Regions from separate parts of the Thermoanaerobacterium calidifontis genome, predicted to be linked through region 2. Evidence: riboswitches for the same ligand, from Rfam matches in the RefSeq annotation. Region 2 holds a riboswitch; the other holds the start of a gene.
What was found. A riboswitch is a leader RNA that binds a small molecule or an ion and turns the genes downstream of it on or off. The one in region 2 is predicted to bind FMN.
Positions count from the first base shown of each region.

Region 1: linked by a shared signal. The riboswitch ahead of ACZ42G_RS11185 (ECF transporter S component) and the one ahead of ribD (bifunctional diaminohydroxyphosphoribosylaminopyrimidine deaminase/5-amino-6-(5-phosphoribosylamino)uracil reductase RibD) in region 2 are both predicted to bind FMN.

Region 1 is NZ_AP042436.1:2,128,388-2,135,954, forward strand. It holds gene ACZ42G_RS11155 (ABC transporter ATP-binding protein) at 1-1,208, shown strand, start outside; gene ACZ42G_RS11160 (D-2-hydroxyacid dehydrogenase) at 1,221-2,198, opposite strand; gene tsaD (tRNA (adenosine(37)-N6)-threonylcarbamoyltransferase complex transferase subunit TsaD) at 2,327-3,340, opposite strand; gene rimI (ribosomal protein S18-alanine N-acetyltransferase) at 3,352-3,798, opposite strand; gene tsaB (tRNA (adenosine(37)-N6)-threonylcarbamoyltransferase complex dimerization subunit type 1 TsaB) at 3,815-4,495, opposite strand; gene tsaE (tRNA (adenosine(37)-N6)-threonylcarbamoyltransferase complex ATPase subunit type 1 TsaE) at 4,495-4,953, opposite strand; gene ACZ42G_RS11185 (ECF transporter S component) at 5,076-5,660, opposite strand; FMN riboswitch at 5,722-5,848, opposite strand; gene arcC (carbamate kinase) at 5,913-6,857, opposite strand; gene argF (ornithine carbamoyltransferase) at 6,960-7,567, opposite strand, start outside.
Region 2 is NZ_AP042436.1:25,921-33,487, forward strand. It holds gene leuB (3-isopropylmalate dehydrogenase) at 1-124, shown strand, start outside; gene ilvD (dihydroxy-acid dehydratase) at 129-1,793, shown strand; gene ilvB (biosynthetic-type acetolactate synthase large subunit) at 1,828-3,483, shown strand; FMN riboswitch at 3,528-3,641, shown strand; gene ribD (bifunctional diaminohydroxyphosphoribosylaminopyrimidine deaminase/5-amino-6-(5-phosphoribosylamino)uracil reductase RibD) at 3,704-4,786, shown strand; gene ACZ42G_RS00150 (riboflavin synthase) at 4,795-5,415, shown strand; gene ACZ42G_RS00155 (bifunctional 3,4-dihydroxy-2-butanone-4-phosphate synthase/GTP cyclohydrolase II) at 5,430-6,620, shown strand; gene ribH (6,7-dimethyl-8-ribityllumazine synthase) at 6,644-7,114, shown strand; gene ytvI (sporulation integral membrane protein YtvI) at 7,159-7,567, opposite strand, start outside.

The DNA of each region.
Region 1 (7,567 bases), 580 kb from region 2:
TATTTGAGATAGAAAATAAGACATTGAAATCCTACGATGGAAATTACACAGAGTACGTAAAGAAAAAGAATGAAGAAATAAGCATAATGATGAAGGCTTATGAAGAGCAGCAAAAGGAAATCAAGAGAATACAGGAAATGATAATGATACAGAAAAATCGCCGCCGCGAAAAATCAGTAAAAATGGCTGAAAGCAAGCAAAAACTTCTGGACAAGATGGAGAAAATAGATAAGCCTTCTATAAACAATGAAACAATTAAACTTTCGTTTGATTTTATAGAAAAAAGCGGAAATGATGTTTTAAAGGTATCTGACCTCTCATTGTCTTTCGATAAACCTGTATTTCACAATATAAGCTTTGAAGTCTACAAAGGAGATAGAATAGCTATCTTAGGGCCTAATGGCGTAGGAAAAACTTCTCTCCTTAAAACCATCGTAGGCGAGATTGCAAATTACGAAGGAAGCATAAGCTTAGGCACAAATGTATCGATAGGCTATTATCAACAGGAGTTTTCAAATCTAAACGATGAGAAAACAATAATCGACGAAATATGGGATGAAAATCCTTATCTGACTCAAACAGAAGTAAGGACTATGCTGGGCTCTTTTTTGTTCAGCGGCGATGATGTGTTTAAACAAATAGGCAAGTTAAGTGGCGGGGAAAAAGCAAGAGTTTCCCTTTTAAAGCTTATCCTTTCAAAAGCCAACTTTCTACTTTTAGACGAGCCTACAAACCATCTCGACCTGAAGTCAAAGGAAGTGCTGGAAAAGGCATTGTTAGATTTTGGTGGCACACTTCTATTCGTGTCACACGACAGGTACTTTATAGACAAAATAGCCACAAAAGTATTGGAAATGTCCAGCGATTCTATTAAGGAATACTATGGGAATTATTCGTACTACGTAGAAAAAAGAAATGAAAATAATACAAAAGAAGACGAAGAGGAAAAAAAGACAAAGACACAGCTTAAGAACGAAAAAATGCGAGAAAAGCTAAAGCAGAAAGAAGCCAAAAAGCAAAGGGAATACATGGCACGAATAGAAAACGAGATAATAGAAACTGAAGACGCCATAAAAGAACTGGAAGAAAAAATGTGCAATCCCGATATATACAAAACTGGAGAAATCGTCGACACACAGTCAAAATACAATATGTTAAAAGAAAAATTAGAAAAACTGTATGAAGAATGGGAAATTTTAAGCGGGTAAATTATACCCGCTTTAATATTGCTTCTTCAAATCGATGACGTTTATGTAATCACCATCGCCCATATATGCTTTAAGGTTGTGTTTCAATATCTGTACTGCCCTTTCCATGTATCGAGGCGATATGCCTGCCGTATGCGGTGTGATCACCACATTTTCCATGTCCCACAGAGGACTATCTTTTGAAAGCGGTTCATTTCCAAATACATCCAATGCAGCGCCTCTTATGTTTTTTTGCCTCAACGCATCAATTAAGGATACCTCATCGACAACACTTCCTCTGCCGATGTTTATAAATACGCTGTCGCTTTTCATGCTTTTAAAAAACTCAGCATCTAAAAGATGGTATGTGTCATCAGTCAAAGGCAGCGCACATATTACGTAATCAGCATTTGAAACTGCATATATCATATTTTCATCTGTGTACATCTCATCTATAAAGGGACTTGACTTGCCTGATTTTCTCACTCCAACGGTTTTCATTCCAAATTCCCGTGCAATCCTTGCTATTTCTTCTCCAATGCTTCCGACGCCAAGTATGCAAACCGTCTTTCCGTACAATTCAGAAACCCTTACAGATTTGTCCCATTCTCTATTGATTTGCTTTCTTATGAAGTAATTTAATCCTCTTTCAAATAAAAGCATATACCCTAAAACTTGTTCAGATATCTGATACTTGTGAACACCTTTTGAATTGGTCAAGATTATATTCCTCTGCTTAAGTATATCAAACGGCATCGCATCAGCACCAGCACTCAATAGGTGAATCCATTTTAAGTTTTTGGCATCGTCTATCAATTCCTTTTTAGCATCTCCATCAAAGCAAACCAGCACTTCCACATCTTCAATATATTTGGAAATGTCTTCTACGTCGTCTTTGCTTATTACATTAAAATTTGTCGCAATGCTTTGTATCTCCTCAATATACTTTTTGCCTACCTTTGACAGAAAAAGCATGTTATTCATAATAGAAAGCCCCTTTCTTTTTTCCATTTGATTACATAATATCCAAACTATTAAAGTTAATCACAGTATCCACAAAGTTATCCACAGACACATAACAGCATCATGTCAGATTTAAAGACAATTTTCCACAATATGCACAGATTTTTCGCCAACAATCAAAAAAGTTTTAAATACGGAACAGCATTTAAGTCTAATCCTGAAACTCTTCCGCGAATAAAGTCAAAATACCCTGCACTTGCTATCATAGCGCCATTGTCTGTGCAGTACACTTGTTTTGGAAAATGAATCACAAACCCTTCTTCATCTGCCAGTTTTTTTAATCTTTCTCGAAGAAGGCTGTTAGAAGCCACACCGCCTGCTATGGATATTTTTTTTATGTTTTTAAACTTAGCAGCCTCAATAAGCTTTGATGACAAAACATCGACTACATTCATCTGAAAGCTGGCAGCATAGTCTGCCACATTTATCTCAATGCCATTTTGCCTTTCTTTGTGCAATTGATTTATGACTGCTGTCTTCAATCCACTAAAGCTAAAATCAAAATTATCCTTTTCCATAAAAGACTTTGGAAAGTTATACCGATATGGATCACCGCTTTTTGAGATCTCATCTATTTTAGGACCACCAGGATAGCCAAGACCTAATGCTCTTGCCACCTTGTCAAATGCTTCTCCTGCAGCATCATCCATCGTTCTGCCGAGAACCTCATACTGTCCATAGTCTTTTACAAATACGATGTGACTGTGTCCACCTGACGCTATAAGGCAAATAAACGGCGGTTCAAAATCGCTGTCAAGGTAATTTGCAGATATATGCCCTTCAATGTGGTTTACGCCAACAAATGGCACGCCTTTCCCGTATGCCAAAGCCTTTCCGTACGAAAGCCCTACCAGCAATGCACCTACAAGTCCCGGACCGTATGTAACAGCAACAACATCAACGTCATCAAGCGTCACATCTGCCTTCAAAAGAGCCTCTTTCACCACATTTCCAATGGCTTCAATGTGGTTTCTTGATGCTATCTCAGGGACAACACCGCCAAATTCCTTGTGTATATTTATCTGCGAATATATGACATTAGACATCACGATTTTACCGTCTCTTACGACACTTGCCGATGTCTCATCGCAGGATGTTTCAATCCCTAATACTATCGTGTTTTCCCTCATACAATCTCTCCTTACATATCGTATTTCCACATTATAACTGCATCTTCATTGTTGTCCTGATAATACCCTCTTCTCTTGCCAACAGGTCTAAATCCGTATTTTTTATAAAGCGATTGTGCTACAAGGTTAGATTCTCTCACTTCCAGCGTCATAGACGTTATGCCTTTATTTTTGGCAAGTTCAATAAGCCCTTCAACGATGGCAGAACCTACACCTTTCCCTCGAAAATCCGGATGAACGGCAATGTTTGTTATATGTCCTTCATCAACAACCACCCAAAAACCACCGTATCCAGCCACCTTGCCATCTACCTCAGCAACAATGTAGTGTGCACAACTATTTTTCGTAACTTCCATCACAAATGATTCAAAAGACCATGGCACAGAAAAGCTTAAATACTCAATTTCCATGACTTTGTCTATATCGCTTTTTACCATAGGGCGAATCTTTATATCCATAAAACCCTCCAAAACATCACTTAGAATTTTCCAACGGTGCAGGCTTTCTAATATAATACGGTTTAAAGTCAAGATATGTGCATATCTCGCCCTTTGATATTTTTTTAAGTGCCATCATTCCAACCGATGACGCTCTTGATATGTTGTTAATCGGCGATGCAAAAAAGGCATCTGGCAACGCACTTTTTAATGTGTCTTTATAAGCAATAGTACCATCTCCGACGAATAAAACTTCTTCACCGTATCCCTTTACTATGTCCATAACTACGCCTAATTCTTCCAGTGACACATCTTTAAGTCTATTTAACTCACTTCCACCTTTATAAAAAGCCGTATAGACGTTTCCTCTTAACGCATCAATAATAGGGCAGATGATGCCTTTAAATTCTCCTACGTTATAGGCAAGGGCATCTAATGATGATACGCCAACAATTGGCACATCAAAAGATTGAGCTAATCCCTTCGCAGTAGCGGCACCTATCCTTAAACCTGTAAAAGATCCTGGTCCTTCACATACAGCTATATGGGTTATTTCCTCCTTTTTTACCTCCGCCATTTTTAAAAGTTCATCCATCATTGGCATCAATATAACAGAATGCCTCAGATGATTTATAGAAAATTCACCTATTAAGCCACTTTCATCCACTAAAGCGACAGTAGCCGTCTTTGACGATGAATCTATTGCAAGTACCTTCATCACTTCATCTCCTTAATCACTTCATCGTATTTTGCACCATGTGATTCTATCTCTATTATCCTCTCATCGAAAGAATCACCCATGAAAATATGCACAAATATATTTTCCTTCGGGATAAGAGGCATTATCTTTTCAGGCCACTCAATGACACAAACACCGTCACCGTAAAAATATTCCTCATAGCCTATATCGTACAATTCCATGTAGTCGTCAATTCTGTACACGTCAAAATGGTAAAGAGGAATTTCTCCCATATGCTCATTTACAATCATGAATGTAGGGCTTGTGACATAGTCCCATATACCCATACCTTTAGCAATGCCTTTTGTCAAAACTGTCTTGCCTACACCTAAATCTCCAGATATAAGCACGATACTTCCTCTTTTTAGCAAACTGCCTAACTTAACTCCTATCTTTTCCGTTTCATCAGAGCTTTTTGTCCTAAAATGTATTTTCATTGAGAACACCACCGTGAAATTTATACAAATATTATATACCAAGTATACCATAAAACAAACGCCTAATGGATGAATAAAAAAGCGCAAAAAAATAACGGAACACTGTCCGTTATTTTAAGTGACTACATCTTCAACATTGGAGATAATTTCTTGTAAATGAGGAACGTGATTAGAGATATTACTAAGCCTTTCAAGATGTTGAAAGGAAAAATACCGTACGCTATCAATGTCTTCAAATCAACTATATGGCTATTTACCGCCTTTCCCATTCCAACGATGGCGCTTAACGGCCAACCCATTATCTTCTGATATAATGGCAAAAATACATAGTAGTTTAATACTGATCCCGCAATAGCCATGACAATAGTTCCTAAAATCATTGCAAATAACGCTGACTTTTTAGATTTGTTTCTCATGTAGATTACGCCAACAGTAAATACGTAAATAGAGCCTACAACGAAATTGGCCACTTCTCCTATACCTGCAGATTGACTAACTGGAAGATGTATCACATTCTTTACAATCTCCACAAAGATGCCGTATACAGGCCCTAATGCAAATGCTGCTAAAAGAGGCGGTATATCGCTAAAATCAAATTTTAAAAAACTTGGAAATAGTGGCAATTGAAATTCTAAGTACATCAGTACAAATGCTATTGCGGAAAGCAGCCCTACAGTTACAATCACTTTTGTCTTGCTGTGTTCCATAAATGACACCTCCAAATTTAAAAATCCCGAAGAAACATCTTCAGGATGAAAGCAAACAAAAATAAATCTTCTTCCATCCAGACTGTACTGTCGGCCTTGGAATCTCACCAAGTCCACCGCATCTGCGGGTCGCGGGCTTGCTTACGCTTACCGCCGGTCGGGAATTTCACCCTGCCCTGAAGATATTCTCCACTGGTTTATTCAATTCTAAATATTATAATGTCACAAATATATCAATTTGTCAAGTATTTTTTAATCGTCAACCACAACAGTGCCTGTATTTCCTGATAAAGCATCATGTGCCTTTTCTAAAGACGTTATTATGGCTCGCCTTCCTTTTCTTGACCTGGCAAACCTTATTGCAGCCTTGACTTTCGGCATCATTGAGCCTTCTGCAAAATGGCCTTCGTTTAAATACATCTCTATATCATGGCTTGAAATCACATCCAGAGGCTTTTCATCAGGCTTTTTGTAGTTGATGTACACTTTTTCTACAGCGGTCAATATCAATAAAATATCTGCATCCAAATCTTCTGCCAATTTCTCAGATGCCAAATCTTTATCTATCACAGCAGCCACACCTTTTAAGCTGCCATTTTCCCTTACTACAGGTATTCCTCCGCCACCCGCCGTTATTACAACGACACCGTTTCTCTCCAAAAGCTTTATTGTGTTTAATTCAACTATCTCTTTAGGCTCTGGTGATGCTACGACTCTCCTATATCCTCTTCCACTGTCCTCTACCATCTGATATCCTTTTTCCTTTTCCAATAGCTCCGCATCTTCCTTAGAGTAAAATGGCCCTATTGGCTTTGTAGGATGTGAAAATGCAGCATCATCTTTATCTACAACAACCTGTGTAACGATTGTTGCAACATCCTTTTGTATATTCTTCTCTTTAAAAACCTCGCCTAAACATTGCTGAATCATATAGCCTATCATTCCCTGGCTTTCCGCGCCGCACACATCAAAGGGCATGGCTGGTATTATGTTAGACGCTGTCTCGTTCTGTATTACGATGTTTCCTACCTGTGGCCCATTTCCATGTGTCACAATGACAGAATACCCTTCTTTTATGATGTCTGCAATGTACATAGCCGTCTTTCTAACTGTATTCAATTGTGATTCGGCTGTAGGCACCATATCCTTGTCTTGCAGTGCATTTCCCCCAAGCGCAATTACTACTTTTCCTTTCATCGTATCCTCCTACTTACGCAAATAATGACATTCTACATTATATCATTTTATTCGCGATTTGAATAGTATGTGAAAAAGCCAAGGCAAATTGCCTTGACTTTTTTAGAGAATCGTCGCTATCATGACAGCCTTAATGGTATGCTTTCTGTTTTCAGCCTCGTCCCATACCCTCGACTGCTTTCCTTCAATCACTTCGTACGTTACTTCCTGTCCTTTTACAGCAGGCAAGCAGTGCAAAAATATCGTGTCAGGCCTATTTGTCTTTTTCATAAGCTCGTCGTTCACTTGGAATGGCCTTAACAGCATTTCTCTCTCTTTTTGCTTTGATTCTTCTCCCATAGATGCCCATACATCTGTGTAAATTGCATGTGCGCCTTCTAAGCCTTCACCAGGCACATCTGTCAGAGTAAATGTCCCTCCATTTTCGGCAGCCATTTCTCTAATCTCATTTATGTAGTCCTCTTGAGGCCAAAGCTCTCTTGGCGAATTAATAACGTATTCCATGCCCATCTTGGCACAGCCGATAGCCAGCGTATTTGCCATGTTGTTTCTTCCATCGCCGACAAACACCAATTTTGTGCCTTTTAAGTGTCCAAATTCCTCTTCTATCGTCATTAAATCAGCCAAAACCTGTGTAGGATGGTATTCGTCTGTAAGCCCATTGTATACAGGGACGCCTGAATACTTTACAAGAGCTTCAACAGTGCTTT
Region 2 (7,567 bases):
TGACATAAGAAAGGCGGTAAACGACCTATTGGAGGATGGCTACAGGACTCCTGATTTAGGAAAAGGCACTATTTTAAACACCGAAGAGATGGGCGACATGGTTGTAAAGTATTTAAAGAGGTGATTTTATGATAAGCGATAGCGTAAAAAAAGGAGTGGAAAAAGCGCCCCACAGGTCACTTTTGTACGCTTTAGGGCTTACAGATGATGAGATAAATAGGCCTTTAATAGGCATAGCTAATTCAAAAAACGACATAATTCCTGGACACATAAATCTTGACAAGATTGCAGAAGCAGTAAAAGCTGGTGTAAGGCTTGCTGGCGGCACTCCTTTAGAATTTTCCACAATAGGTGTCTGTGATGGAATAGCCATGAATCACAAAGGGATGAAGTATTCTCTTGCTTCAAGGGAATTGATAGCCGACAGCGTTGAGACGATGGCTATGGCCCATGGCCTTGACGGACTTGTGCTTATACCAAACTGCGACAAGATAGTTCCAGGTATGCTTATGGCGGCCGCAAGGCTAAACATACCAGCTATCGTAATAAGCGGAGGCCCGATGCTGGCTGGAAGTTACGAAGGAGAAGCATGCGATTTAAGCTCCATGTTTGAGGCGGTAGGCGCATTGAAGGCAGGCAAGATAAGTGAGGACGAGTTAAAGGCGATGGAGATGTCTGCTTGTCCTACGTGTGGTTCATGTTCAGGAATGTTTACCGCAAATACGATGAATTGCCTTACAGAAGGGCTTGGCATAGGACTTCCTGGTAACGGCACGATACCTGCTGTTTACTCAGAAAGGATAAGGCTTGCTAAAAAAGCAGGAATGAAGATAGTGGAGCTTGTAGAAAAGGATATTAAGGCAAGGGATATTTTGACAGAAGATGCTTTTATAAATGCCTTTTGCTTAGACATGGCTTTGGGAGGCTCTACAAATACAGTTCTCCATTTAAAGGCTATTGCACACGAAGCTGGAGTCCATATACCTCTCGAAAAGATAAATGAAATCAATGAGAAGGTTCCAAACCTGTGCAAATTAAGCCCTGCAGGAAAGTATCATATAGAAGATCTCTACCATGCAGGTGGCATACAGGCAGTATTGAAAGAACTGTCAAAATTAGGAGTCTTAAATACAGATTGCATTACAGTCACATGCGATACGATCGGTGAAAATTTCAAAGATGCGCGGATAAAAAATCATGATGTAATACACTCAGTAGAAGATCCCTACAGCAATACAGGTGGCTTGGCGATTTTGTACGGAAATATTGCGAAAGACGGTTCTGTAGTAAAGGCGTCTGCAGTAGCTAAAGAGATGCTTCGCCATTCTGGTCCTGCAAGAGTCTTTGATTCAGAAGATGAAGCCATAAAAGCCATTTATGATGGCAAGATACAAAAAGGCGATGTCGTTGTAATAAGGTATGAAGGGCCAAAAGGCGGTCCTGGCATGAGGGAGATGTTAAGCCCTACATCAGCACTGGCAGGCATGGGACTTGATAAGGATGTAGCGCTTATTACAGATGGAAGATTTTCTGGCGCCACAAGAGGAGCTTGCATAGGTCATGTGTCGCCTGAAGCGATGGAAGGTGGAGAAATCGCTTTGATAAAAGATGGGGATATCATTGAAATAGACATACCGGGAAGAAAGCTTAACTTAAAGATAGACGATGAAGAAATGGAAGAAAGAAGAAAAAACTTTAGAAGGCCGGAGCCTCACATTAAGACAGGTTACATGGCAAGGTACGCCAGATTAGTCACATCTGCAAATACTGGTGCGGTTTTAAAAAATGATTGACAAAGCTTAAATTCCATGAAAGGAGGCGCATATCGTGATCATAAAAGGTTCGCAGGTTGTCATAGAAGTATTAAAAGAGCAAGGAGTAGAAGTCGTTTTTGGCATTCCTGGCGGTGCCGTCATACCTCTTTACGATGCTTTGTACGATTCTGACTTGCGGCATATCCTTGCAACGCATGAACAGATGGCTGCCCACATGGCAGATGGATACGCAAGAGTGACTGGAAAAGTTGGCGTGTGCTTTGCTACATCAGGACCTGGTGCTACCAATTTAGTCACAGGAATAGCCAATGCCTACATGGACTCTGTGCCAATAGTTGCTATAACAGGGCAAGTTGCTACAAGCCTTATAGGAAAGGACTCTTTTCAAGAAGTGGATATTGCAGGAATCACGATGCCTGTGACAAAGCACAATTTTATTGTGAAATCACCTGATAAATTAGCGGACACTTTGAGAGAAGCCTTTTTTATAGCGAAAGATGGAAGACCAGGCCCTGTTCTTGTAGACATACCAAAGGACATTCAGACTGCAGATATAAACTTCGTCAAGCGAAAGGATTTTTATGTTGAAGTAAAGAAGCATCAAGTGTTAGAAGCAGATTTAGTAAAGGCAGCCCAGTTAATCTCATCAAGCAAAAGACCAGTTATTTTTGCCGGTGGTGGAGTAATATGGAGCGAAGCATCGAAGAATTTGTACGATTTTGCTAAAAAGCACATGATACCTGTAGCTACTTCGCTTATGGGCCTTGGATGCTTTCCAGAAGATGATGAGTTGTCATTAGGGCTTATTGGAATGCATGGAAGCAGATATGCCAATACGGCCGTTTATAAATCAGATTTGGTGATTGCAGTAGGGTCAAGGTTTAGCGACAGAGTCGCCGGTAAAGCAGGTGGTCTGGCGCCAAATGCAAAAGTCATTCACATCGATATCGATCCTGCGGAAATCGGCAAAAATATCGATGTTGATGTGCCATTAGTAGGAGATATCAAAGAAGTCTTGTCTCTTTTAAATGGAATGATAAAAGAAAAAGACAATAGGGAATGGATTAATGAACTTATATCGATAAAAGACAAAACGTCCTTTAAATATAAAGATGATGGGAAATTGAAGCCACAGTGGATAGTAGAAAGGGTTCAAGAGCTTGGAGGAGACAATCTTGTAGTAGCGACAGAAGTAGGGCAAAACCAGATGTGGGCGGCTCAATACTATAAATTCAAAGAGCCAAGGACATTTGTCACATCCGGTGGATTAGGTACCATGGGCTTTGGACTTCCTGCATCAATAGGTGCACAAGTAGGGAGAGATGACAAAAGAGTGGTGAATATTGCAGGTGACGGCAGCATAAGGATGAATATTCATGCCCTTGAAACGATGTCGGTGTACAACATACCTGTTATAACGATAATCCTCAACAATCAGACACTTGGCATGGTTAGACAATGGCAAAATCTCCTTTACGACAAAAGATTTTCTCAGACAGATTTAAACCCGAATCTCAATTTTTCAAAAGTCGCCGAAGCTTTTGGGGTAACCGGAAGAAGAATTTACACGAAAGAAGAATTTACAGATGCTTTTAGTGAAGCATTGTCAAACAACAAGCCTTATGTTTTAGAGTGTATCATAGACAAAGATGAGATGGTTCTGCCATTTATTCCTGCTGGAGGAACCATTGAAGAGATGATAGACTAGCATTTTTATAAAATTAATGTTATAATTATAGAAACTAAATAAGATTAAACCTTCAGGGATTGGTGAAATTCCATACCGGCGGTAAAGCCCGCGAGCCTTATGGCAGATCTGGTTAGATTCCAGAGCCGACAGTATAGTCTGGATGAAAGAAGGTGAAATGGCAATTGTCATTATGCCCTGAAGTATTACATGCTTCAGGGCTAATTTTTTGAGGTGATTTATGGAGAAATACATGAAAAGGGCATTAAAGCTTGCTAAACTTGGTGTAGGACACACAAACCCAAATCCTTTAGTAGGAGCTGTAATTGTTAAAAATGGCAAAATTATAGGTGAAGGCTATCATGAATACTATGGAGGACCACATGCGGAAATAAATGCATTAAAAAATGCTAAAGAAGATGTAAATGGAGCCACGCTTTATGTGACATTGGAACCGTGTTGCCATCATGGAAAAACACCACCTTGTGTCGATGCTGTCATAAAATCAGGCATAAAAAATGTTTTTATCGCTATGGAGGATCCAAATGAACTTGTAGCAGGAAAAGGAATTAAAAAGCTTGAAGAAGCTGGTTTAAATGTTTATACTGGATTGTTAAAAGATGAAGCAGAGAAATTGAATGAAGTATTTATAAAGTACATCATAAGTAGAGAACCTTATGTAATATTAAAATCCGCCATAACAATTGATGGAAAGATATCGACTTTTACAGGCGATTCTAAGTGGATAACAAATGAAAAATCAAGGGAGCATGTCCATAAAGTTAGAGGCAGCGTTATGGCAATAATGGTAGGTATTAATACAGTTATAAAAGATAATCCACATCTTACTGTTAGATTGCAAGGATATAAAAACCCTTTAAGAGTTATTGTGGATAGTCACGGCAGGATTCCATTAGATGCAAATGTCATCATTGATAAATCTGCTAAGACATTAATAGCTACAACAGATATGATGCCACATGATAAGGTGAAAGCTTTGAATGATTTGGGTGTTGATGTTGTTACAATCGAAAAAAAAGATAATAAAGTCCATCTAAAGAAATTGATCTATACGTTAGGGGAAAGAGGGATAGATAGTATTCTCATAGAAGGTGGAGGAACTCTCAACTATTCTGCTTTAAAAGAAGGAATAGTAGACAAAGTTATGTTTTATATTGCTCCAAAAATAATAGGTGGAAGCAATTCATTAACGCCTGTGGAAGGTGATGGCATTGCTTTGATTAAAGATGCAATAATGATTGAAAAGATAGATATAAAAAAATTTGACGATGACATACTTATAGAAGGTTATATAAAAAAGTAGGTGTTAAGATGTTTACAGGAATTATAGAAGAAGTTGGAAAGGTCAAAATGATTCAAAGAGGAAATATTACCAAAATAGCAGTAGAGTGCAAAAAAGTCTTAGATGGTGTAAGAATTGGAGATAGCATAGCTGTAAATGGAGTATGCTTAACGGTTACAAATATAGGTAAAGATTTATTTACATCAGATATAATGTATGAAACACTTAAAACAAGCAATTTAGGAAGTTTAAAGATAGGAAGCATTGTCAATTTAGAAAGGGCATTAAGCATATCAGGTAGGCTAAATGGACACATTGTGACGGGACATGTAGATACTGTTGGTACAATAATTGATAAAAACAAAATAAACAGTACGACGACATTTAAAATTAAAATTGATGAAAGATATTCAAAATATGTGGCTGATAAAGGAAGTATTGCTGTGGATGGAATAAGTTTGACAGTGGTAGAATCATCAGCTTCATACTTTACAGTGTCAATTATACCCCATACAGAGAACAATACAACTTTAAATATAAAAAGAATCGGAGATACCGTAAATATTGAAGTTGACATACTTTCAAAGTATGCAGAAAGGCTTTTAGCGAAGAAAAACGTTGATGAATTTTTAATAGAAAATTATTTATAAGGAGATGTTCATAAATGTTTGATACTATTGAAAGCGCAATAGAAGATATAAAAAATGGAAAAATGGTCATTGTAGTCGATGATGAAGATAGAGAGAATGAAGGGGATTTAGTTATGGCTGCGGAAAAAGTGACAAGTGACCATGTGAACTTTATGATAAAGTACGGCCGTGGATTGGTATGTGTTCCTATGATGGGGGAGAGGCTTAAAAAATTAAACATTGGCAAGATGGTGTTTGATAATACCGATAAAAAAGAAACTGCTTTTACAGTATCTGTAGATCATAAAAACTGTAAAACTGGAATTTCTGCTTATGAAAGAGCACTTACTATAAAAATGCTTATAGATGATGAATCGATGCCGGATGACTTTACAAAGCCAGGACATGTATTTCCATTGGAAGCGAAAGAAGGAGGAGTATTAGTAAGAGCGGGACATACGGAAGCAGCGTGTGATTTAGCAAGGCTTGCAGGTCTTAAAAGTGCTGGTGTAATCTGCGAAATAATAAAAGATGATGGGAAAATGGCTAGGCTTCCAGAGCTAATTGAATTTTCAAAAAAATTTAATTTAAAAATAATATCTATCGCTGATCTCATAGAATATAGAAGAAAAAATGAAAAACTGGTGAAAAGAGTGGCAGAAGCATATTTGCCCACAAAGTATGGAGATTTTACGATAATAGGTTATGAAGAAATCTTAACAGGTAAAGAACACGTTGCGTTGGTGAAAGGTTATTTATCTGATAGTCCTACATTAGTCAGGGTTCATTCAGAATGTTTGACAGGCGACATTATGGGTTCATTAAGATGTGATTGTGGCGATCAGCTTCATACATCGATGGAGAAGATTGGAAAAGAAGGAGGTGTACTATTGTATCTAAGACAAGAAGGCAGAGGAATAGGACTTTTAAACAAGATTAAAGCATATCATTTGCAGGATGAGGGACTTGACACGGTAGATGCCAACATCAGATTAGGTTTTCCGGATGATATGAGAGAGTATGGGATTGGAGCTCAGATTTTGAAGGACCTTGGGCTTAAAAAACTCAGGATAATGACAAATAATCCCAAAAAACTGGTTGGTATTTCAGGTTATGGCCTTGAAATTGTAGAAAGAGTTCCTATAGAGGTTTCAATCAATAGACACAATGAAAGATATCTTAAAACAAAAAAAGAAAAATTTGACCACATATTTACTTCATTTTAAAAATAAGCAAAGGAGAGATTGTATTGAAAAAGTATGAAGGAAAACTCATTGGAAATGGCTTAAAAGTAGGCATTGTTGTAAGCAGATTTAATGAATTTATAACAAATAAACTTTTGGATGGTGCTTTGGATGCTTTAAGAAGACATGGTGTAGATGATGAAAGCATTGACATTGCTTGGACGCCAGGCGCATTTGAAATACCCCTTATATCAAAGAAGATGGCCACATCAAAAAAATACGATGCAATTATCGCGCTGGGTGCTGTAATAAGAGGCGATACACCGCATTTTGATTATGTTGCAAATGAAGTATCAAAAGGAGTAGCAAAAATATCGGTAGATTATGATGTGCCTGTAATATTTGGAGTCCTTACGACGGATACAGTTGAACAGGCAATCATGAGGGCTGGAACAAAGTCAGGCAATAAAGGGTTTGAAGCGGCTGTTACGGCAATTGAGATGGCCAATTTGATAAAGGAAATAGAAAGCTTATAAAAAAATACCCATCTTAAGAGCATTACGCTTTTAAGATGGGTATTTTACTTCCATGATGGTATTATGCCGGATTTTTGGAATGTTTTAAAGACGACTACGAAAACTGGCCCCATTATAAGCCCAAGACCACCAAAAAGCCTTGCACCGATAAACATGGATAAAAGCGTTACAAGAGGATGAAGGCCTATGCTTTGGCCGACTATCTTTGGCTCTATCATCTGCCTTACGACTGTGACGATGGCATATATGATAAGCAAGTAGATTCCAATAAGGTAGTTTTTGGTGAATATGTTGTACAATGCCCATGGGACTAATACAGAGCCTGATCCTAAAACAGGCAGTATATCTATAAAGCTGACTAAAAGCCCCAGCAAAAATGCGTAATCAAAACCTATTATCGTAAGCCCTATGGAAACTTCTAAAAAAGTGATAAACATTATGGTTATTTCAGCC